3 regions of the Pseudarthrobacter sp. HLT1-3 genome follow, and region 2 is predicted to be linked to each of the others. Evidence: riboswitches for the same ligand, from Rfam matches in the RefSeq annotation. Region 2 holds a riboswitch; each other region holds the start of a gene.

Region 1 (7,890 bases), on a different contig from region 2:
GGCGCGGGTCGTGGGCGCGGTTCCGTTCCAGGGCGGCAAGCCCTGCCGCGATGGCGGCGGCAGGTCCGGCATAGGGCGGGTCCTCCCGGCAGCTGACCACACCGTCCGGCAGGTCTCCGGGGTCGGGCCCGACGACGGCGACCGCTGCCGCGCCGCGGACGGCCCGAAGGGCGTGCTCAAGGAGGGTGGCGCCGTCGTGCATCAGGCCGGACTTGGGCACGCCGCCCAGCCGGGATGACCTCCCACCGGAGAGGATGACAGCATCAAATTCCACCCGCCCAGCCTAACGCGGTCCGGCAGGCCGCCACTCCGGCCGGACCGAACGCGCGATCGGACCGAACACGATCGGACCGAATCGCCGGCACGAATCGCCGGACCGGTTCAGGCAGCAGATTCCGGCAGCAGGAAAGGGTCCCAGGCCGGCGTCGGCTTCTCCAGTTCCTTGATCTGCCAGGTTGTCCCGCGGGGCGGCGCCGGGCTGAAGCTCAGCTTCCAGCCCATTTCACCCGGCGTATGGTCCCCTTTGGCATTGTTGCAGCGCAGGCAGGCAGCGACGAGGTTCTCCCAGGAATCCGCACCACCCCTGGATTTGGGCTGGACATGATCAATGGTGTGGGCCGCCTTCCCGCAGTACGCGCAACGGTGTCCGTCCCGGCGAAGCACGCCGCGGCGACTGACAGCCGTTATGTTGTTGTACCGGGGCCTGATGTAGCGATTCAGCAGAATCACCGAGGGCCGGCCAAGGACGTCCTGGGGCCCGACGACAGGATTGTCGCCTTCCGCCACGACGCTGGCCTTTCCGGTCAGCACCAGCACGAGTGCCCGGCGGAAAGTGACAACCGCCAGCGGTTCATATCCAGCATTTAGAACGAGAGTGCGCATCCGCATACCTCTTCACGGCCGCACCCGCCAGGGGCACGAGGGCCGGCTGCCCTCTGCTTGGTCGGGCTATGGACAAAACAAGAGTAAACACGGAGGTGCCGATTTACCGAATATTTTTATCGCGCCACGACCGCAGCCCTCGAAAGTTCACCCGGCGGCAATGCAAAGGGACCCCCGCCAAACGGCGGGGGTCCCTTCGGTTTTCGTTGCTGTGGTCTTAGCCGCCGATGCGGATGAAGACCGGGCCGGAGCCGACGTTGACGCTCTGCAGGGACGTGGTCCCGCCGTTCCAGCCGCCGTGGACGGCCATGCCGTTGCCGACGTAGACGGCGATGTGGGCCATGCCCGAGCCGCCGTTCTGGTAGTACGCGAGGTCGCCGGAGCGTGCCTCGGCGGCGCTCACGGTGCGGCCGAGGGACAGGTAACCTGCCGGCCAGCCGTGGTAGTTGATGCCGGCAGCAGCCAGCGCGTTCGTGGCGAGGGCGGTGCAGTCCTGGCCGATACCGAGCTGGGCGTAGGCAGCCGCGGCGATGGTCGCGCCCATGCCACTGGAAACGGCAGGTGCCTTGGTGGCAGTCGAGGCGGCAGTCAGGGTGGCGCCTCCGACCTGGGTGCCGGCGGTCTTGGCGGCGGGAGCTTCCTCGACCTTGACGACAGGCTTGGGGGCCTCGACGACGGGGGCCGGGGAAGTGGTGACGGCCGGCTTCTCGTAGGAGATGGCGATCGTGGAGGCGGCCGAGATGGTCGCCGGGGAAGCAGCCTGAACCTCGAGGGTGGAAGCGGAGGTGGCTTCGCGCTGGACGTTGGTCTCAGCAGCGTTGGCTGCGATACCGCTGGTCAGGACGAGGCCGGAAGCAGCAGCGATAACGGCTGCCTGGCGACCCATGCCGCCGGCGTTGTCGCCGACAGCCTTGGCAATGACGGCCAGCGAGTTGGTCTTGGTGACCTCGGCGCGGTGCCGTGCGTTTGCACGAGTAGTCATTCAGTTCTCTCTTTCGTGATCCTGGGTCCGCGCTTTTCAGGCGCGGTCTGAGGACGCTCCGGCATCTTGGGGGTACGCCGGATCGCCCCGAAATGGGTTACTTAGCGAAGGGTGTACTGCGAAGACGCGCCAAAAGCGGGAACTGCTTGCAGGTGCATGGCCTGCGGGCCGGACTCAGCAGAGATTGAGTCGGCGGAGTGGAATCCGTTCCGGGCGCCGGCAAGGACGACACGGAGGTTGGATTTCAGCGGGCTCGTAAGAGCCGCGCCAGCGCGGTGAAGCGCAGCATTGTGGCGTGAAGACACGAAAGTAGCCTCTCCCAATGCCTGCGAGGTGAGCTGTCGGATTCGGATGGGAGTCACCCGGCCGCGCTGCTTCCTGGGAAGCTTTGCGACTTAACCCCAAGGTCTTCTTGCGAAGACCAAAATTGGTTCCCCCGCCCCTGCCAGACGATGTCATGCGAACGGACCTTGAGCGGTGGCAGAGCTAGGCAATCCACTCAAGAGCGCCAACTTCGGAAAAGTTGGCGTAGGTCAAACGGTACAGCAGTTGGGAGGCAATGTCACATTCAGATCACGGCGTGTCACAAGAATGCGAGAGCGCCCCATCAGCTTTTAGAGCCAGCCGGTCGGGTCGACGACTTCGCCGTTGACCATGACTTCAAAGTGGAGGTGGCAGCCGGTGGAGGCACCGGTGGTGCCGGACATTGCCACGACATCGCCGCGGGAGACCTGCTGGCCCACCTTGACGGTGGCCGAGGACAGGTGGTTGTAGGTGGTCTCCAGGCCGTTGCCGTGGTCGACCACTACCCGGTTTCCTCCACCGTAGGGATGCCATCCGGTGAACGTCACCGTGCCGCTGGCAGCCGCCAGGACGGCGCTGCCGCACTGGGCGGCATAGTCCTGGCCGCGGTGGAACTCCCCGGAGCCGCCGGTGATGGGGCTGACGCGGTAGCCGAAGGGCGAAGCCGTTTTCAGCTGGGCGAGGGGCGCCCCGAGGCTGCCTGCGGAGGCTGCACGGGTGATCGACCCGGCGGACTGCGCACTCAGCAACTGCTTGAGCTTTCCGTCCGGGTCACCCTGGGTGGTGACGGCGCTACGGCTGAAGTCAATCTTGGCTTCGGCGGCCGTGATGTCGGGCTGGACCGCGGCGGAGATGGAACCGGCGGCGGAGGTGTCCGTGGCCATGACCGGGCCCGTCGCGGGGACGGTGACAGTGAGGACCAGTCCCGTGGCGGCCAGGGCGAGGCCGGCCTTTTGCCCCACGCCACTGGCGGCCGCGAAGTCAGTTACCTGGCGGAACGGACTGCGGCGGTCCCGGCGTGCGTCGCGGTGCGCGTCACGTGGGCGGTCTGCCAGCAAGGCGACGGCCGGACGGGACTCCGGAGCGGGACCGGTCGCACGACGGCGGCCCCTGGCGGTCTGGGTGGTCAAAAGGTTCCTCTCTGGAGAGCCTGCGAAGTTAGCTGTCGGATTCGGGTCAGAGAGATCAAAGACCCGGTCCGCCGTGGCAAGAATCCAGGCACAAAGGGATCCAAAGGGTCCGTTGGTGGAGGGTACTCGCCGCTGACGGACTTCACCCCAAGGCTGTTGAAACAGCCGGAAGTGGTTCCCCCGCCCCTGCCAGAAAGGTGGTTCTGCTACTGATCCGCTGGCAGAGCTCGGCTTCGGATCAGGTAACGCTTTGGTATCGGTACTAGAGACCAACTATAGGCGATTAAGCCATTCAGAGATAAATCCGTTATCGAAGCTGTGCACAACTCATGGGTCGTCGCATCAGCTGTCAGTTAGTGCCGGCTAATCGACGGTAACAAAGACGTGGGCTGCAACCTCGGGTGGCAGCTCCAGGGCGCCTTCGATCTCCGGCACTCGCACCGAGATGTACTCCCCTACCCGCTCCAGCGAAACACTGGCGCCGGGGCGGATGCCTCCCTCGTCCAGTTGGACGAGCAGTTCCGGTTCCACCTGGATGGGCTCGGCGAGGCGGCTCACCCTGATCCGGGAATCCGGCCCGTAGCCGGCCATGGCTTCGAGCAGGTTCACGACGCCCGGTGCGTGGGGCTCGGAAGCCAGTCCGCCCAGTTCCGCGAGGCCGGGAATCGGGTTGCCGTACGGCGAGACCGTGGGGTGGTTTAGCAATTCGAAGATCCGCCGCTCCACCCGTTCGCTCATCACGTGCTCCCAGCGGCAGGCTTCCTCATGGACATACGCCCAGTCGAGGCCGATCACGTCGGCAAGCAGCCGCTCGGCGAGGCGGTGCTTGCGCATCACCCCAATGGCACGTTTCCGGCCGGTTTCGGTCAGTTCAAGGTGCCGGTCGCCGGTAACAACCACCAGGCCATCGCGCTCCATGCGTCCAACGGTCTGGGAAACGGTGGGCCCTGAGTGGCGCAGTCGCTCGGCGATCCGGGCGCGCAGGGCGACAATGTTTTCTTCTTCAAGTTCGAGAATGGTCCGGAGATACATCTCGGTTGTATCGATCAGGTCCGTCATTCAGCTCAGCTCCTCGAGCGCCGTCCTTACGTGATTCCCACGGTACCGCCTGCGGCTGGCGCCCTGGCGGGGTCCGCTACGTTCGCAGGCCAGCTTAGCCTATTTTGAATTACTCCGGATAATCTCAATGACCGGACTGTGACGGTCCCTTTTCCCCGCCCCGCCCGGCAGTCAGGCAGAATGAAACGGTGGCTCCGCCGCAGCCATCCTGCCGGGCCACCCCGAGCCGCACCTCGAACCTGCCGAAAATTGGAGCCACAGTGAGCGACACCAGCATCACGATTCCCGCAAACCTCCTGCCCAAGGACGGCCGGTTCGGCGCCGGACCTTCCAAGGTCCGTCCGGAACAGCTGGCGGCCCTGGCCGCGTCGTCGAAGCTGCTCGGCACCTCCCACCGGCAGGCGCCGGTCAAGAACCTCGTGGGATCGGTCCGGACCGGGCTCAGCGAGTTTTTCCGCGCCCCGGAGGGCTACGAGGTCATCCTGGGCGTCGGCGGGTCCACCGCCTTCTGGGACATCGCGAGCTTCGGCCTGGTCGAAAACAAGGCACAGCACTTGTCCTTCGGCGAGTTTGGCTCAAAATTTGCCGCCGCCACCAACAAGGCACCGTTCCTCGCGGACTCCTCCATCATCAAGTCCGAACCTGGCACACGCCCGGCAGCCCGGGCCGAGGCCGGCGTCGACGTCTACGCCTGGCCCCAGAACGAAACGTCAACGGGTGTCGCTGCTCCGGTCCAGCGTGTAGCCGGTGCCGACGCGGACTCCCTCGTCCTGGTTGACGCCACCTCGGCTGCCGGCGGGCTCGACGTCGACGTCGCCGAGGCGGACGTTTACTACTTCGCCCCGCAGAAGAACTTTGCCTCCGACGGCGGCCTGTGGCTGGGTTTGTTCTCCCCGGCAGCGCTGGAGCGCGCGGCGCGGATCAAGGCCGGCGGACGATGGATCCCGGACTTCCTGGACCTGCAGACGGCGATCGACAACTCGCGGCTGAACCAGACCTACAACACGCCGGCGCTGGCCACGCTCGTCACCCTGGATGCCCAGGTGCAGTGGCTCAACGCCAGCGGAGGGCTGGACTTCGCCTCGTCACGGACCGCGGATTCCGCCGGCCGCATTTACCGCTGGGCCGAGGCATCGGAGTACGCCACCCCGTTTGTCGCGAACGCTGAGGAACGGTCCAACGTCATCGCCACGATCGACTTCGATGACTCCATCGACGCCGCGGCGATCGCCAAGGTGCTTCGCGCCAACGGCATCGTCGACACCGAGCCGTACCGCAAGCTGGGCCGCAACCAGCTCCGCATTGCGACCTTCGTGGCGATCGAGCCCGACGATGTGTCGGCGCTGCTGGAATGCATCGATTTCGTTGTGGGCGAGCTGCAGAAGTAGCTCCGCGCCCATCCCGGCGCTGAAGCGTCAGCGGTCGACGGCGTCGTCGGGTTTTTGTCCCCGGCCGGCGCCGTCCCCGTCGGATGCGTTTTCGTCGGGGCCGGTTCCGCCGCGGGCAGCGGCGGATACCACGCGGAAGTGCCGCAGCCCGCGGGCGCGGCGGTCGAACCGGATCCGCAGCTGCCGGGCCCTGACAATCCACACCAGGCCGATCAGGGCCGCGACCAGGCCGGAGGCCGCCGCGACGCTCAGGGACCAGCGGGGGCCGGCGACGTTGGCGATCCATCCCACGAACGGCGCCCCGATGGGTGTGCCGCCCATAAAGATCGCCATGTACAGCGCCATCACCCGGCCGCGCATCACGGGGTCCGTGGTCGTCTGGACGTAACCGTTGGCGCTGGTCAGCATGGTGATGGCGAACAGCCCCACCGGAACCAGCGCCACACCGAACCAGAAGTAGCTGGGGGCCAGCGCGGCGATGCCCGAGGTCACGCCGAAGGCTCCGGCAGCCCCGAAAATGATCCGCAGCCTGGGCTTTTTTCGCCCGGCGGAGAGCAGGGCCCCGGCGACGGAGCCAATGGCCATGATGGAATTCATCAGACCGAAGGCGCTGGCGTCCAGGCCGAATTCTGTTCCGACCATGGCCGCGATGAAGAGCACGAAATTCAGTCCGAGGGTGCCCACAATAAAAACGGCGACCAGGACCACGACGATGTCCGGGCGGAACCGCACATACCTCAGGCCCTCGCGGATCCGGCCCTTGCCAGCCGCTGCCCGGGGGAGCTGGCGCAGCGACGCCGTCGGAATCCGCCACAGGCTCAGCAGCAGGGCGACGAAGGTCAGGGTGTTGATCAGGAAGACCCAGCCGGGCCCGACGGCGACCGTGAGGATGCCGGCGACTGCGGGCCCGATCATCCTGGCGACATTGAAGGACGCACTGTTGAGGGCCACCGCGTTGGGCAGGTAATCGTCACGGACGAGTTCGGAGACGAAAGTCTGGCGCACGGGGGCATCGAGGGCGGACACAACACCGAGCAGCAGGGCGAAGCCGTAAACATGCCACAGCTGCGCCGCCCCGGAAACCACCAGGATGCCCAGGCCCGCGCTGAGCAGCGCCATCGCAGACTGGGTCAGGACGAGCAGCTGTTTGCGGCTGAAACGGTCGGCCACCAGCCCGGCCACGGGGGCGAGGAAGAGCTGCGGGCCGAGTTGCAGGGCCATGGTGAGGCCCATGGCGCTGGCATCGTGCTCGGTCAGGTGGTCAAAGACCAGCCAGTCCTGGGCAGTGCGCTGCATCCAGGTCCCGATATTGGAAATGACGGCCCCGATGAACCAGATCCGGTAGTTCAGGATATGCAGTGACTTGAAGGTGGACATCATGTCCAGCCCTCACCGTGCAGGCCCCCGGATGGTTCCAACCGCTAGTCAGCCTGCGCTGAGGGCAATTCGTCGCCCGGGGCGGCTGCGGAGTCGTCTTCGGCGTCAGCGTCGTCGTCAGCATCGTCGTCGTCAACATCGTCGGCGTCGTACTCGTCGCCGGCTCCATCGGCGTTTCCATCAGCGTCGTCGGAGTCGTCCTCCGGCGTGTCCGCGGAATCGAGGGCGCTGTCGGAATCGAGGGCGCTGTCGGCGTCGGGTTCGCCGGCGTCGGGTAGGGGTGCAGCGGGTGCGGCGTCCGCGAGTTCATCCTCGCCCTGTTCGTCGCCCGGGCGCACACGCTCGGCCCACGGGATCCAGTCCGGCGCCAAGATCGAGTCTTCGGAGGGCAGCAGGCCCAGCTCGTCGACCGTAACGACCTTGGACCGCGAGTTGCGCGTGAGCACGGCGTACCACTGCCAGCCGCCGTAGCCGGCCAGCCTTGACTCGAAGAGGTGGGTGACCAGGCGGTCGCCTTCGCTCTTGGCTGCGAGGTGCGGGCCGATCTGTTCGGCGGGGGCGATCCCTTCAAGGGCGGCACGGGCAGCGTCGACGGAGGCAGCCAGGAAAGCATCGGGCTTGCCTGTGCGCCAGACGGGAACCCCCGGGCGCGGCTTGGAGCCTTTGGTGCCGGCGTTCGTGTCCCCGGCGGCTTTCGTGTCCCCGGCCCGGGGCGCGTTCTGATCAGATTCCGGAGTCATCGCGAGACCTACGCGTCCAGCTCGTCGGC
Region 2 (7,890 bases):
TCCGCAGCACCGGGCACCGCACGCCCCGCTGGGTCAAAGCCTTCGTTATTGCGGCCGTGATCCTGGTCGTGGTGTTCGCCATCCTCCACCTGACCGGCGGCGGAATGGGAAACCACGGGCTGTGAAACTGATGCCCCCAAGCCTGCGGAAACTTGCCCTCACCATCCATGTCGTGAGTTCGGTTGGTTGGCTGGGAGCCGTCATATCCTTCCTGGTCCTGGCCATCACCGGGCTTACGAGCACAGAACCGCTGATGGTCCGTGGAGCCTATCTGGCCATGGACCTCATCGGATGGTCCATCATCTTCCCGTTGAGCCTGGCATCACTGGTCTCCGGCACCATCCAGGCGCTGGGCAGCGTCTGGGGACTGTTCCGCCACTACTGGGTCCTGATCAAACTCATCATCACGGCCCTCGCTACGGCCCTGCTGCTCCTCCACCTGCAGCCCGTCACCCACATGGCCGGCATCGCCACAGCATCCGACCTCTCCCCAAGAGACATGACCGGTATGCGCACCCAACTCATCGCAGACGCCGGCGCCGCAGTTCTAGCGCTGCTCGTGGCAACCGTACTCTCGGTGTACAAACCCCGCGGCATCACCAAATACGGGCAAATGCGCGCTGAACGACAGCAACCCACTGCGAAACGCCCAATAATGACAATCACCTCTCGCTATGCCGCCTGCCACCACGAAACCTGAATCTGTCGCGCTCCACTGGTCGTCGACGGCGGTGCGTGAAGAAAAACCGGGACAAAACAGTGGCTCAAAAGCACCTGCACAGAGTCCATTCCTCCGTCTGGTCTCCCGCACACTGCTTCGGACGTCGCCGCCGTGGTTCAGACATGACGCCCCTACCGGCTGGCACCGTGCAGGTCAGGGATCTTTGCCGGACCATATCCCGGGCCCGATGGGCGAAGGGGCCTGGAGTCCAGCCGCACCTCAAGTGCACCGTAAAGTACAACGGATGAGGTTAAACTGCTGATGGGCCATCCCGGGTCTGATCCTTCCCCTACGGCGATCGCCGCACGCCGGCGGGCAAATCGGCTGCTAGCCGCCATCCTTGTGCCACTGACTCTGCTTACCTTGGCCGCCATGATCCTGATGTGGCCGTCGGGCGACAGGGACGGTATCACCCTGGCCAACCCGTACGCCGGCGCACCAGGGGCGACCTTCGAGAGCGGCAAGGTCCAGCGTGTAGTTGAGGACAGCTGTACGCCGGGAACGAGCCAGGTTACCCAGACGCAGACAGAGTCCGAATGCGTCTTTGCGTTCACCGAGCCGGACAAGGGCGGAAACCCGGTCAAGGTCATCATGAACCCGGACGTCGCGAAGTCCCATGGGGTAAAAGCCGGAGACAACATCAGTTATCTGGATTTGACCGCAACCCCGGGGGCAGCCAGTCAAGCCATGCCGCTATACATCTTTGTGGACTTCGTCCGGACCGTGCCGATCGTTCTGCTGGCTGTCCTGTATTCCGTCGTGGTGATCACAGTGGCCCGCTGGCGCGGGCTCCGGGCACTCATCGGGCTGGTGGCCGCATTTGCCGTGCTGGCGGGATTCATGCTTCCTGGTCTCGTCGAAGGCAAACCCCCGCTGCTGCTGGCACTCGTGGGATCCACCGTAATCATGATCGGCATGCTGTACTTCGCGCATGGGCTCTCCGCCCGCACATCCACGGCCCTGCTCGGCACCATGTTTGGGCTGGGCATCACCGCACTGCTGGCCGCCTGGACCACGGATGCCGCGAACCTTTGGGGGTCGGGGAGCTCCGAAGCAACCACCATGTCCAACATTTCCGGCAACATCTCAATCTCAGGCATCATCCTATGCGGCCTCATCGTTTCCGGACTCGGCGTGCTGAACGATGTCACCATCGCGCAATCATCTGCCGTCTGGGAGCTCCACGAACTCGCTCCGGAAACCTCCCCACGCACGCTCTTCGCCTCTGCCATGCGGATCGGCCGCGATCACATCGCCTCCACCGTCTATACAATCGCGTTCGCCTACGCGGGGGCCGCCTTACCCATCATGATCCTCGTGATGCTCTACGAACGGCCCCTCGGGGACGCACTGACCAGCAACGAAATGTCGGAGGAGGTAGTTCGGACTCTAGTCGGCTCCGTCGGGCTGGTACTTGCCATCCCCGTGACCACCCTCATCGCCGTGCTAGTAGTCAAAGCAACCAGCACACAGGCTTCCGGCCAGCATGCCACTTCCGCTGGACCGAACCATGTCTGGTCTATACATGCCGCCAAGTCCCCACCCGAAGCGAGAGACGCGCGGACATCAAGCGCCATCTCGGGGAGCCATAGGGCCCTGCCGTCCCGTCGCGACGCCAGGCGACCCGCTCGGACCCCTGAGGACTGAAAGCCGCTTCTTTAACGAACTTGCTCGGCAACTCGGCGGGGCCCCACCCTGCGGCCCCCGCCATACCCGGCCACCACGCGGCGGTAAGAGAATGCGTGGAAGGAGTTCGTGCTGTTCCTGGACTTCGACGTCGAAATCCGGTGGGTCAGAGGTGGACGATGTTGTGCGATACCGACACTTGGAAAAATCCGAGCAGCATTGCCCCCGACTGGTGCCCCGCGAACTCAAGCTGGTCGTATTGGCTGGTGAGGCCAGGGACGAAGCTGAGGATGCCGACCGGGAGGGCCTGTGCCGACGGCGAGTGTTGCCATCTCTAAATGAGCCACTGCGTCCTGCCGTTTATCGCAGCCGGGCCCGAGGGCCGGAACAGCTTGCGCCCGCCGTTCTGATTTGGCCCAGTTGCGGATTGCCTAACTGCGACGCGCCTCGCTGAATACCTTTTCCGTCGCCGCGGCTGCCGCGCCCGGACATGCCGGTGGCCCGCCCCCGCAAGTAGGGCGGGCCACCGGAGTCCGCTTTGAACGGACCCGCTGCACAACCCTGTGCCAGGCTACTGTGCCAGATTAGGGCCCCGCGGGGCCGTGTTAGTGGCGTTCGAGGACCCCGCAGACTGCCGGGTCGGTGGCCTCTGCCGGGAGGTCCGGGTTCAGCTCGCTGGCACCTTCCGGGCTGCTGAAGTTGTACGTGCCGTTGTCGTCATAATCCAGTCCGTGAATGACCAGGACGCCCTCACCATCGCGGACGGCCTCGGCGATCTGCTTGGCGGTGCCGGTGCCGCCCGGGTAACCCGTGCCCGCCACATCGGTGAACGCGATGTTGCTGCGGCTGTAATCGGAGCCACCGTCAAAGGGCGTGGTTTCGGCGCGTAGCGAGTTCTCCTCGAAGTACCGGAAGAAAAGCTCCTCAATCTCCCTCGAACCGGACGGGCCGCCGTCACCGAAATCAGACCCGTCCCCGTCGTGAATGGACCGCACGCCGTTGAGCGAGGCCAATGCATCCACATTCAGATTCGCCGCAGTCTGGTCTTTCTCGGTCTTGCTCAGCTCGTCGACGTAGTGCTGGGACCCGTAGAGGCCGTCTTCTTCGGCGCCCCAGAACGCAAACACGATTCTATTGATCGGTTTGAACCCGGTCTCCTTCATCCATAGGGCGGTCTCCAGGACGGCCGCCACTCCCCTGGCATTGTCGTTGATTCCCGGACCCTCGCGCACGGAATCCAGATGGCCACCCACCACCACGGTGTTCTCGGCACTGCCCCCGGTCTCCGTGAGGATGTTATACGACTCCACCTGCTTCTTGCCCTTGCCGTCGGACCGGAAGGTGAAGGTTTGCCGGGTCGGCGAGTACCCAGCTGCGCGCAGCTGCTCCTCGATGTAGCGGGCCGATTCCTCGTAGCCGGAGGTGCCGGACGCGCGATTGCCGCCATTATCCTCCGCGATGCGGTGCAGTGCCTCGACGTGGTCAAGCATGCCCCGGGCCTCGAAGGCCTCAAGGACGGTGCGTGCGTCCACACCACGCACGGGTTCCAGCCGCGAAGCCGTGCATCCCGTCATACGAGGCTGATCGCAACCAAAATTGCCGCCCCCACAGTCATTCCGCGCCTCTGCAGCGTATTAGCGACCTCCACGCTACGAAGATAGCCTCTCAGCCGTTTAAGAGGAAGAGCGATGGTGTCAACTTGAATGGAATCCCCCAGGACGGCCCCAACGGTGCGCAGGCCTAGAACCTGATCAATGCCGAGGCTTCGCCATCAGGGACTCCGGCCTTACAGCCGTTTCGGGAGAGCTCCGAAGCGGAGGAACAATCAGAGTGCCTACCCGGCACGGTGGCAGCAGGAGCTTCCGCCTGCGGATCGAAAAGATCCCGGGTGAAGTCAAGACAGCGGGGCTTCACCGGAGCTAAAGACCAGGGCGTCTTCTACGCCTCCGGCCACTCCGGAGCCGGCTCCGACCTGCCTAACCCGCTCGGCCTGATCAGACCGTCGACGGCGGCAAAACCTGGGAACAGCTCTCCAGGCAAGGCGAATCAGACTTCCACGCCCTCACCACCACCAAATCCGGCATCGTCGCCCGACTGGGAACTGCGCACCACACTGGACGGCAAGACCTGGAAAACCGTGGCCGCCGCCTTCGCCCCCGCGGCCCTGGCCGGGCACCCCGACAGTGACACCGTTCTGGCCACCACCCCCGAAGGGATCCGGCGCTCCACCAACCGCGGCAACACCTGGGAGCTGGTGACCTCCGGCCCGGTCATTCAGTTGGCCACCTTCGCCCACCCCGCAGAGGCCGCAGGGGTCGAACCCGACGGAACGGTCCACTACTCCGCCGACGCCGGCGCGACCTGGACCCGGAAGGGCCGGATCGACGGCGAAGTCCACGCGATAGCCGCCGTGAAGGGCACCGACGGAAACCCGTGGATCTGGGCCGCCACCGCCGAGGGGATCATCGTCTCCACCGACGGCGGCACCACATTCCGGCCTCCGGTGCCTCCTGACCCATAGACATCGGAGAATTCTTCGCCTCAATGGTGACCTCCGGCGCTCCCCTGATTGCCATTCCCCTGGCCATGACCGCCGACCTGGTGTCTTCCTCTCGCCCTGCATCTTGCCCCTGATACCGGGCTATTTGGGATACGTCTCCGGACTGACAGACCCGACCCAGTCGCACAACCGCCGCCGCGTCCTGACCGGGAGGACTGTTCGTGCTGGGTTTCGCGGCCGTATTCACCCTTTACGGGGCTATCGGGTCCTGGCTGCTGCGCTGGCAGGACATTCTGATGCGCGGCCTGGGCGTGGTGGTGATCCTGATGGGGGCAGCCCTGCTTGGAATGGTGCCATGGCTGCAGCAGACCCGAAAGATCACCCTCGGCCGCCGTACAGGCCTGGCCGGCGCCCCGCTGCTGGGCGTCGTCTTGGGGCTCGACTGGACCCCCTGCGTGGGTCCGACGCTGGGCGCTGTCCTGTCCTTGAGCGTCACGACCGGCAGCGCCGGCCGCGGGGCGCTGCCGGCCTTCGCCTACTGCCATGGCCCGGGCGATCAGATAAAGGCTGAGGGGTTGACGGTTTTGCCGTTGGCCAGGACCTCAAAGTGGAGGTGGCAGCCAGTGGATGCTCCGGTCGTACCAACGCCTGCGATTTGCTGGCCCTGCGCTACGGACTGCCCGGTCGAGACACCAATGCTGGCCAGATGGTTGTAGGTGGTTTTCAAGCCGTTGCTATGATCCACCACGATCCGGTTGCCGCCGCCGTACGGGCTCCAGCCGGCCTCGGTGACGGTCCCAGCACCGGCCGCGAATACCGCTGTCGAGCACGCTCCCGTCAGGTCAACGCCGGTGTGCAACTCACCTGCAGCTCCGGTGATGGGGCTGACCCGGAAGCCGAAAGCGGAACTGACGTTCATCGACGCGAGCGGAGCCCGCAGCCCCTTCGACACCGGTGCGGGGGCAGCTTCAGGTGCCGCGGGCACTGCCGCGGCCTGCACCAGCGGAGCCGGTGCAGGTGTAGGAGCCGGCGGAGCGGGTGCCGGCTGTGAGGTCACAGCCGGACGGTCAAAGGTCAGACCGGCACCGGCGTCCGCCGTAACGGCCACTTGGGCGGCCGGGGCTGCAGCGACCGGCTGGTCCTTGCCTGCAGAGTGCGCACCGGAATCCGCGTGGGCTGTAGACAGCGCGGTGAGGGCAATCATTGCCGTAACTGCTGCCGCAACGCCAAACTGCTGGCCCCGGGACGGCCTCGATGGTACATGGATTGCAGCCCGATTGGACGCTGAGGAAGGGGACGGAAGGGCACGGCGGCGGCCGTGTTCTGGGTGGGCAGACAAAATCGTGGTCCTCTCGGCGCCGGCGAAGTTAGCTGTCGGATTCGGACGAGTGGACTGTCCGGCCGTCCTGCGGATACGTTCAGACACGCAGTCACAGGATCGACTTCACCCCAAGGTGCACCATGGCGCACCGTAGATGGGTCCTCCGCCCCCGCCTTGAGAAAGATAGCTTCATTGACCGCCGGCGGGGTTTGGCGAAGCGGTCGCAACCATACCCGTTAGGGGTATGTTCTTCTCCAACCCTAGCGAACGGTTCGCATAAGTTACAAATTCGTTATATGCAGCACCTTGGGTCCCGGTGTTGGGGCCCGCGGCTATGGGCAAGTAGCGCCGAGCGAGGGCCGACGAGGCCAGATGGCATGCCCGCATGGCGGCCCTGACCGCCTACCTGGCAGCGGGACAAGACTGGCCGCGGCACCCGGCGCTGGCCTGGCCCCGTGGAGGGCAAGCGGCCGGTTTGACGTTGCCTCCGGGCTCCACCAGTGGAGGCATTTTGGCCGCAGCACCGGCCGGTTCCCTGCTGCGATACAGCCAATCTCGGAAACGAAGGATTTCAAGAATAAGTTGATTTGAGAATCGCGGTGTTCGCAGCGAGCTGTTGCAAACGGGCATCTTTCTGCTGAAAACCGCCGTTGGGACGAAAAACCGAGCTCAAGGCCGGTCGTTCTCACAAATAGTTCTCAAAAAGGTACAGTCGAAGCAACGCACCGGACTGAGTTTTGAGAAGAGAACACCCCATGACCGCGCACCGAATCGGCTACGCCCGAGTCTCCACCCGGGACCAGAACCTGCGCTTGCAGATCGACGCCCTGAAGAAGGCCGGATGCGACAAAATCTACGAAGATACGATCAGCGGCACCACAAAATTGCAGACCGCACGGATGAGGAGCGCGACTTCATCATCGAAACCTTGCGTGCGGCGAACGCCGTAGAGTCGGTTCATGTAATCCTGCACTACTCCAGCGGCTACCACCACCGAAACGGCGGTGGTGACGCCATCCGCACTGACGGGCACCTGCCAATCATCGACCTGCACCCACCGGACCGGCTCCTGCGCTCCCCTCCCTCCGAGGGGCGATTCGGCATTTAGGAACCGGTCCCCCGGTCCGGGTCAAACCGTGACGGGGCAGAAAAACCCGGCGGGCCGTCCCTCGATGTTCTTTCCGATGTCGGTGTGGGATTTCCGTCAATCGTTCGTGAACGCCTGGAACGAGAACACCTCGGGGTCGGTCGAGGATCCGGGCGCCTACCTGACCGGTAACGCCACCCTCACCGCTGCCGCGAACTCGACGGCGGGCATAAGCAATGTGCGGATCCAGACGGCACCGGCCGGAACCGGCACAACCGACAAAGACTTCTAACCAAGATCACGCAAAGAGACCTGGTAGGTGCAATCCATGCGGTTCCACATCCGGAAACCACGACTCGTGACGACCCCGAAGTATCGTCGAATCGCCCGGCCCCAACATGACGAAATGCCTCGCGCTGGAAACCAGCCCTACGTTGACGGCCGCCTCCCGGGCACCTCAAAATACGATCGTATTTGAGATGCTGGAGAGACGACCGACATCGACTTGCCGCAGGGCCGGCAGAGGACTTCGACATGTGCAGTGATTTCAGTCATGACTCACTCTTCGATGCTCGTACCGTGCCGGATGGGGCCAGCCTACGCAGACCGGAAGCATGATGTCTTTCCCTCAGAAA
Region 3 (7,890 bases), on a different contig from region 2:
CGTGCTGGAGGCCCTGAACCCGGAACGCCCGGCGGGGCCCCCGCCGGCTGCCCCGCAGGAAAAGCCTCCCGTGGAAGATTCCCCTGCCGAGCCGGCTGGTGGACAATGACCCCATGACGCCCCTGCCACTGACCACGCAGACCCGGACCGCGAAAACTCCAGCGGCCCGGACCCTCACTCCGGAGCGGCTCCGCGCCTGGGCCTGGCACAAACAGGGCCTGGACGGTTCACTGGCCGGCTGCACCTCGGAGCAGGTCTTGGCCCGGGCGGGTTGGGCGCGCTCCATTGGCGGCGCCAACCCCTACCTCACGCTCTTCGCCCGCGCCGGCATCCGCCGCGAACAAGTGGACGCCGACGTCCTGGCGCACCGGATCCTCGAACTCCCGACAGCCCGCGGCTGCACCTACGTCCTGGGCCGGGACGACTTCGCCTGGGCGCTGCAGCTCGGGCGGGACGCCGCCGAGGCCACCTTCAAGGTGCTCGGCAGGCTCGGCGTCGACCGCGGCGAACTCACCCTGCTGGAGGAGCAGGTGCTGCACACGCTCGCCGAGGCAGGCGTCCCGCTGGACCCGAGGCAGCTCAAGGAGGAACTTGGCGACTCCGTGCGGAACCTCGGCGAGGAAGGCAAGAGGAAGGGCGCCAGCACCACCCTCCCCGCGGCCCTGGGCATCCTGCAGGCGCAGGGCCGGATCCGCCGGGTCCCGGCCAACGGCCGCCTCGACCTGCAGCGCTACGCCTACGAGCTCTGGAACCTCCGGCCGAGCCCGCTCGACGACGAGGAAACCCGCGCCGAGCTGGTCCGCCGCTACCTGGCCTGGACCGGAGGAGCGACCTTCAAACAGTCGCAGTGGTTTACGGCCTTCACCGTGGTCCAGAGCAAGGCGGCGCTGGCTGCGGCCGGCGCGGTGGAGGTTGCCACCGCCGCCGGGGACATGCTGTGGATGCTGCCCGACGACGTCGACCAGCTCGCCACGTTCCAGGAACCGGCCGGCGAACAGATCCAACTGCTGGCCGGCACGGACTCACTCGCGCTGCTGCGGCGGAACGCCGCGGACCTGCTGGCCGAGGAGGACCAGCACACCAAGGCCATTGGCTCGCTGGCGCTGCAGGCGGACCTCCCGGACCATCCCATCTTCGACCGGGGCCGGATCATCGGGCTGTGGCAGTACGATCCCGGCAGGGAACGGATCGTGCCTTGGGTGTTCCACGCCCCCACGCCTGCTGTGACCCGGCGGATCGCCGAAGTCGAGGAGTGGATCCGCGAGGACCTGGGAGACTTCCGCGCCTTCAGCCTCGACTCACCGGCCACCCGGCAAAAGCGGATCGACGCCCTGGCGGCCTCCGCCGCGGCCTCCGCGGCCGGCCGGTAGCACGGCTCGGAGCCTCCGGGGACTCGCGATGGCGGCCAGGATTCAGAGTTCAGTTGCCGCGGTGACCGGCGAAAAAGTCCCGAAGCAGCTCCGCACACTCGTGCTCGCGGATCCCGCCATACACTTCCACCCAGTGGTTGAGCCGGCGCTCGCGGAGGATGTCGAACACGGAACCGGCGGCGCCTGCCTTCTCGTCCCAGGCCCCGAACACAACCCGCGGGATCCGGGCCAGCACCACGGCCCCGGCGCACATGGCGCAGGGCTCGAGCGTCACCACCAGGGTGCAGTCCTCCAGACGCCAACCGGCACCGGCCATTCCGCCCTGCGCGCTGCGTTCCTGCAGCCGGGCGGCCGCCGCGCGGATGGCCACCATCTCAGCGTGTGCCGTCGGATCCCCGAGCGCCTCGCGTTCGTTGCGTCCGCTGCCGAGCACGGTGCCGTCCGGACCGATGACGACGGCGCCGATCGGCACGTCGGCCGTGGCCAGCGCGGCACGCGCCTCGGTGAGGGCAAGGCCCATCCATTCGGCATGGCGGGGCTCGGGGCAAGTCATGGCTCAATGATAGTTTCGATGCTAAGCAAGCTGTGCAGCCCGGCTGCCAGCACCAACATTCGGGAGCAACCGTGAACAACGGGACAGTGGGCTGGATAACGCACCGTTGGGGCAAGTGGGTGGTGCCGTATGCGGCGCTGTGGGCCACGATGCTCGTGGGCGGCGCGGTGGTGCTGATGCTGGCGCTGGTAAGTGCCGAGGTCTATAACGACGTCGTGGACGAGGCCGGCCTGGCCAGCCTGGACAAGCCCACCCTGGGGTTTATGGAACAGCTCCGCAGCCCCGGCCTGGACGCGTTCGTCACGGGTTTCACCAACATCGGGGGCGGGATTGGGATGCCCATCCTGGGCAGTCTCCTGACCGCGTGGCTGATCTGGACCAGCCGGACCTGGCGGCCGCTGATCCTGATCGGCGGTGCCGCGGCGGTCTCCGTGACCGCGACGTCCGTGGGCAAGACGCTGATCGGCCGGACCCGTCCGGACCACGCCGACGCCGTCCCGCCCTACGAAAGTTCGCCGTCGTTCCCTAGCGGCCACACGCTCAACACCACGGTGGTAATCGGACTTGTGGTGTACCTCGCCTGTCTGCAGATTGAACACACCCTGGCCCGTGTCGGCCTGATCGCGGCGGGGGCGGCCTTCATCTTCGCAATGGGCATGAGCAGGGTCTATTTGGGCCACCACTGGATGACCGATGTGATCATCGGATGGGTGCTGGGGCTGGCCTGGGTCGGGATCGTGATCATGGCCCACCGGTTCTTCCACGCCCTGCGGCACCGCGAGGACGCCGGACCCGCCCCGACTTTTGACAACTCTGTCCACCTGCGCGACGGCGCCGCCGGCAGCGGTTCTCCAGAGGAAGCGAACGACGTCGGCGCCCGCGGCCCCACGGGCGGGCCCCCGTCCGCCGGGTGATAGTTTTGACCCATGCGCACTCTCGTTGTGGACCACCCGCTGGTCGCCCATAAGCTCACCGTTCTACGGGACAAGAACACCCCCTCCCCGGTTTTCCGCCAGCTCACCGAGGAACTTGTGACGCTCCTGGCGTATGAGGCAACCCGCGAAGTCCGCACCGAACCGGTGACCATCGAGACCCCGGTCAGCACGACCATCGGCACCGCGTTCACCAAGCCCACGCCGCTGGTCGTCCCCATCCTGCGCGCCGGGCTCGGCATGCTCGAGGGCATGACCAAGCTGGTCCCCACGGCCGAGGTCGGCTTCCTGGGGATGGCCCGCGACGAAGAGACCCTGGATATCATCACGTATGCCGAGCGGCTCCCCGAGGACCTCACCGACCGGCAGATCTTCGTCCTGGACCCCATGCTTGCCACCGGCGGCACGCTGCGCGAGGCCATCAAGTTCCTCTTCAAGCGCGGCGCCTCCGACGTCACCTGCATCTGCCTGCTCGCGGCCCCGGAAGGCCTGGCAAAGCTGGAGGAAGAGCTCTCCGACGCCAACGTGACGATCGTGCTCGCCTCGATCGATGAGAAGCTCAACGAAAAGTCCTACATCGTCCCGGGCCTGGGCGATGCCGGCGACCGCCTCTACGGCGTGGCCGGCTAAGCCAGCCGCCCGACGCGAACCTGCCCGCGGCGGGTTCCACGGGCTTGAGATTTCCCTTTCCCGGCGAGACCCTGCGGGACTAGCCTGAGCGTCATGGACTGGAAACTCGAACTCGTCTTTGTCCCGGTGTCCGATGTGGACCGCGCCAAGGATTTCTACGTCAACAAGGTGGGCTTCAACGCCGACTATGACGAGCGGCCGATGGACGGCATCCGCTTCGTCCAGCTGACCCCGCCCGGCTCAGCCTGCTCGATCGCCATCGGCGAGGGCCTCAATGATGCGCCGCCGGGCACCGCCCCCAGCCTGCAGCTGGTGGTCAGCGACATCGCGGCAGCCCACCAACAGCTCAAGGACAACGGTGTGGAGGTCAGCGGCATCGACGTCCAGGACTGGGGGCACTTCGTTTATTTCGCCGATCCCGACGGCAACAAGTGGGCAGTGCAGTACATCCCCAACCGCCCGGGCGGCTGATCCGCAGCGCTGCTTAGTACCAGTTGTTGGCGTAGTGGAAGTTCAGGGCCCCGCATGGGGAGCCGTAGCGATCCTGCACGTACTGCAGGCCCCAGTTGATCTGCGTGCGGTAGTTGGTCCGGTAGTCCGCCCCGGCGCTGGCCATCTTCTCGGCGGGCAGGGACTGGACCACGCCGTAGGCGCCGCTGCTCGGGTTGGTGGCAGTGGTCTCCCAGTCCGACTCCTTGGTCCAGAGCTTCATCAGGCAGGGCATCTGGCTGGCGGCCCAGCCGTAGGAACCCAGCTGGCTGGCCGCGTAAGCCTGGGCTCCGGCAGGGTCATTGACGGCGACAGGAGCAGGAGCTGGTGCGGGTGCGGGCTCCGGAGCCGGAGCGGCGGCCGGAGCCGGTGCAGGGGCCGGTGCAGCTGCCGGGGCGGGTACTTCAGCTTGCTGAACCGGCGCTGCCGGGGCGGCGGCGGTTCCGGTCGGGATTACGGCCTGGTTGGCAACCCGGACGCGTTCAAAATCGAGGTGCGTCAACGGATCCGCCGTCGTGGCTGGTTGCGTGGAACTGCCCGCGCTGGTGTTGCGGGCGCCGGTCTCGGACGCCTGGCCTGCGGCGCCGGCCCCCACGAGGACCGCGCAGGCCGCAACCACAACCGCCGCCCGGCGGCCGGTGGAGCCGACATTGCCGGCAATCCGGGACAGGGCCGACGCGGGCTTGGCTGGTTCCGCGCGGTGGCTCGCCGGTTTGGAGCGGGTGGTGTTCTCGGCGCCGTCAGGGCGCGGTTGTGCGTTGAAGTCGGTCATAATCGCCTCTCAACGCCTGCGGAGTTAGCTGTCGGGTTCGGGTGAGGTCACCCGGCCGCACGGAATTTCACGTGTCGGCTTCACCCCAAGGGCGGAAGATGCAAATGCCCGGGAACTCTGGGTCCCCCGCCTCTGCCTGGTCCAGCGGAATCCGGTAGGCGGCAGAGCTTGGCGTGCGCCCGGATATGCGGCCCTAGTGATGGCCGCACCCTAAAAACCGTACAGGACCTGGGCGGCTAAGTCACATTTCAATAACGGAGATCACGACGGCGGCGTGGCGTCTTGCGCCCCTGCCGCTGTCCGGCTAGCCGCAGGCGTCGGGGGAGTTGCCGGCAGCCGCACAGTGAATTCCGTCCGTCCGGGCCGCGACGCGACGCTGACAGTTCCGCCATGGGCCGCAATGATTGACTGCACGATGGACAGGCCCAGCCCGCTGGTTCCCTCGGCGGCCGCGCTGGTGAGAGCGGCGGCGGCCCCGGAAGCAGAAGGCAGACGCGGGGGGTGAAGCGGAGGGTGCGGAAAGGGCCGCCGCCCGTGTGCCGCCGCCGCAACGGGCACCGGATTCTTCCGGGAAGCGTCAGCGCGCGTAAAACGCGCAAAGACCCGGTCCACAAATTCCGGGGCGATTCCGGGCCCGTTGTCCGTCACTGTCACCACGGCACTACCGTCCGGGGTGAGCTTCACGCCGGTCACGACCGTTGTGCCGGGACCGGTGTGCTTCCGCGCGTTGGAGAGCAGGTTGGCCAACACCTGGTGCAGCTGGGTCGCGTCGCCCCGGACCACCACCGGCTCCTCCGGGAGCTCCAGCTGCCAGACCCGGTCAGGGGCCATGACCTTCTCATCACTCACTGTTTCGATGGCCAGCTGGGTCAGGTCCACCTCGCTGAGCTTGAGCGGCTGGCCCTCATCCAGCCGCGCGAGCAGGAGCAGGTCCTCCACCAGGGTGGTCATCCGTTCGGACTGGCTTTGCACCCGGGCGAGGGACTTCTCGCCGTCGGGCGTGAAGTGTTCGGTCATCCGCATCAGCTCGGTGTAGCCGCGGATGGCGGTCAAGGGCGTGCGCAGCTCATGCGAGGCGTCCGCCACGAACTGGCGGACTTTCATCTCGCTGTTCTGCCGGGCCTCCAGCGCGTTGGAGACGTTGTCCAGCATCAGGTTCAAGGCATGGCCGACGCTGCCCACCTCGGTTCCGGGATGCGCCGCGGACGCCGGAACCCGCATGGCCAGTCCCACCTCGCCGGCATCAAGCGGCAGCCGGGACACCTGGGTCGCAACCTCGGACAGCTGGTCCAGCGGCTTCATGGTCCGGCGGATCAGCGCAGTGCCGGCCAGACCGATCACGACGAGGCCGCCTGCAGAAACAAGCACCATGGTCCAGACCAGGGAGGCCAGCGTGTTTTGTTTTTCTGCGAGCGGCAGCCCGGTGACAATTACGTCGCCGTTTGGTGACTCGGCTGCAACCAGCCGGTAGGCTCCGGCGGAAAGGGTCCGGTCCACCGGATCGCTGCGGGGGCTGAGTCCAAGGAGAACCTCGTCGTCTTCCTCGGTAAGGGACTTCCGGGTGGCGTCCTCGCCCAGGAAACCCGCGCTGCGGACTGAATCTTCATCGATCCGGGCATTCAGGGTGCCGATTCCCTGGCCCCGCGCTTCAAGAGGATCTGTGCGGCCGCCGGCGCGGCCAAAATCGCGGGCACGGTCCTCTGCCTGCTGCAACTGCTTGTCGAGCTGCCTGGTCAGGAAGAGGTCCATCGAGGCATAACTGACGACGCCGACGGCACCGCAGATCGCCACGAGCAGGGCCATGGCGACCAGGACCAGCCGGGTGCGCAGGTGCCAGGTGGAGGGGTTGCGCCAGATGAACCCGGAGGGGCGAATCTGGCCGAAGCGTTCGGGCACGGATCAGTCCGCCGGCTTCAGGACATAGCCCGCGCCGCGCACGGTGTGGATCATGGGCGGGTGGTTGGCATCGACCTTCTTGCGGAGGTAGGAGATGTAGAGCTCCACGATGTTTGCCTGCCCGCCAAAGTCGTAGTCCCAGACCCGGTCCAGGATTTGGGCCTTGCTGACAACGCGTTTCGGGTTCTCCATCAGGTAGCGCAGCAGCTCGAACTGGGTGGCCGTGAGATGGAGTTCTTCACCGGCGCGCCGGACTTCCCTGGTGTCGATGTTCAGGATGAGATCCCCGACGACGAGTTCGGCGGTATCCATCGCGGCCACCCCGGAGCGCTGGACGAGCCGGTGCAGCCGCAGCAGCACTTCCTCCATGCTGAACGGCTTGGTCACGTAGTCGTCCCCGCCGGCTGCCAGTCCCGTGATCCGGTCCTGGACGGCGTCTTTGGCTGTCAGAAACAACGCCGGGACCTCCGGCGCGAAGGCGCGGATCCTGCCGAGCAGCTCCACGCCGTCGAACCCCGGAAGCATCACATCGAGCACTAACACATCGGGACGAAAATCCTTGGCCAGCTTCACTGCTTCGGGGCCGTCGGCGGCGACGGCAACCGACCAGCCCGCCATTCGCAGGCCCATGCTCATCAGCTCGGAAAGACTCGGTTCATCGTCCACGACCAGGGCGCGGATGGGGGACCCGTCCGGATGGGTGAGCTGGGGAAGATTGTTCGTCATGGAGTGCGAAGTGGCCATGGGACAACTCTCCGATCTGCCGGTTAGGCGCGGCTTTGGGGATCCTGTGCGGCACCTGTGAATCCCAGCCTAGCGAGCTGGACACGTCCGGAGCCGCTCTGCAGGGGAATTTTCCGAGGCTGCGGAGTGACCACTCTGTGGGACGGTGGACATCCGTTGCTAAGTAGGCGAACGGTTTTACGGTTTCCGGATACAGTGAATGATCCCAGCTTTATGGCGATCCCTTACGAAGCATCTTCGGCCAGATATCACTTCCGACCACTTTTGTTCGAAACGAACGTTCTTCCCGCATCTGGCCAGAATTGTGATCTACGCTACAATTCCCCGTTTCATCTCACATCGTGGACTTGTGGATGCTTTGTTACTTGCAAGTTTTCATTGTTACGTTGCACACTTCAATTGTGAACAAGAACATAACAGCTCCTGCAGCCGCAGTTTTTTGGATCAGCGCACCCGCTGATACCGAGAATCGCTGTTGTCGAATGCACGCCTAACTTTTACACT

Evidence for each region. Region 2 has a riboswitch for cyclic di-AMP ahead of AC50X9_RS20435 (M23 family metallopeptidase). Riboswitches for the same ligand answer to the same signal wherever they lie in the genome.
Region 1: another riboswitch for cyclic di-AMP. It lies ahead of AC50X9_RS02635 (M23 family metallopeptidase); the one in region 2 lies ahead of AC50X9_RS20435 (M23 family metallopeptidase).
Region 3: another riboswitch for cyclic di-AMP. It lies ahead of AC50X9_RS12095 (aggregation-promoting factor C-terminal-like domain-containing protein); the one in region 2 lies ahead of AC50X9_RS20435 (M23 family metallopeptidase).

Annotation. Positions count from the first base shown of each region.
Region 1 covers NZ_JBWZCJ010000002.1:196,638-204,527, forward strand. Annotated here, with positions in the region: gene mobA (molybdenum cofactor guanylyltransferase) at 1-274, opposite strand, end outside; gene AC50X9_RS02625 (HNH endonuclease) at 382-882, opposite strand; gene AC50X9_RS02630 (NlpC/P60 family protein) at 1,100-1,864, opposite strand; cyclic di-AMP (ydaO/yuaA leader) riboswitch at 2,174-2,332, opposite strand; gene AC50X9_RS02635 (M23 family metallopeptidase) at 2,479-3,297, opposite strand; cyclic di-AMP (ydaO/yuaA leader) riboswitch at 3,300-3,515, opposite strand; gene AC50X9_RS02640 (iron-dependent transcriptional repressor DtxR) at 3,661-4,356, opposite strand; gene serC (phosphoserine transaminase) at 4,617-5,744, shown strand; gene AC50X9_RS02650 (MFS transporter) at 5,772-7,121, opposite strand; gene AC50X9_RS02655 (DUF3027 domain-containing protein) at 7,166-7,861, opposite strand; gene AC50X9_RS02660 (cold-shock protein) at 7,870-7,890, opposite strand, start outside.
Region 2 covers NZ_JBWZCJ010000041.1:3,288-11,177, forward strand. Annotated here, with positions in the region: gene AC50X9_RS20400 (hypothetical protein) at 1-125, shown strand, start outside; gene AC50X9_RS20405 (DUF2269 domain-containing protein) at 122-700, shown strand; gene AC50X9_RS20410 (YibE/F family protein) at 983-2,368, shown strand; gene AC50X9_RS20415 (DUF4383 domain-containing protein) at 2,514-2,639, opposite strand; gene AC50X9_RS20420 (M20/M25/M40 family metallo-hydrolase) at 2,953-3,879, opposite strand; gene AC50X9_RS20425 (WD40/YVTN/BNR-like repeat-containing protein) at 4,236-4,868, shown strand; partial or broken gene AC50X9_RS20430 (cytochrome c biogenesis CcdA family protein) at 4,865-5,401, shown strand; gene AC50X9_RS20435 (M23 family metallopeptidase) at 5,404-6,051, opposite strand; cyclic di-AMP (ydaO/yuaA leader) riboswitch at 6,192-6,367, opposite strand; gene AC50X9_RS20440 (recombinase family protein) at 6,924-7,118, shown strand; gene AC50X9_RS20445 (hypothetical protein) at 7,097-7,276, shown strand; gene AC50X9_RS20450 (hypothetical protein) at 7,305-7,547, shown strand.
Region 3 covers NZ_JBWZCJ010000012.1:78,487-86,376, reverse strand. Annotated here, with positions in the region: gene AC50X9_RS12125 (glycosyltransferase) at 1-109, shown strand, start outside; gene AC50X9_RS12120 (DNA glycosylase AlkZ-like family protein) at 114-1,370, shown strand; gene AC50X9_RS12115 (nucleoside deaminase) at 1,420-1,923, opposite strand; gene AC50X9_RS12110 (phosphatase PAP2 family protein) at 1,995-2,837, shown strand; gene upp (uracil phosphoribosyltransferase) at 2,850-3,485, shown strand; gene AC50X9_RS12100 (glyoxalase superfamily protein) at 3,579-3,956, shown strand; gene AC50X9_RS12095 (aggregation-promoting factor C-terminal-like domain-containing protein) at 3,970-4,746, opposite strand; cyclic di-AMP (ydaO/yuaA leader) riboswitch at 4,745-4,903, opposite strand; gene AC50X9_RS12090 (sensor histidine kinase) at 5,008-6,642, opposite strand; gene AC50X9_RS12085 (response regulator transcription factor) at 6,646-7,386, opposite strand.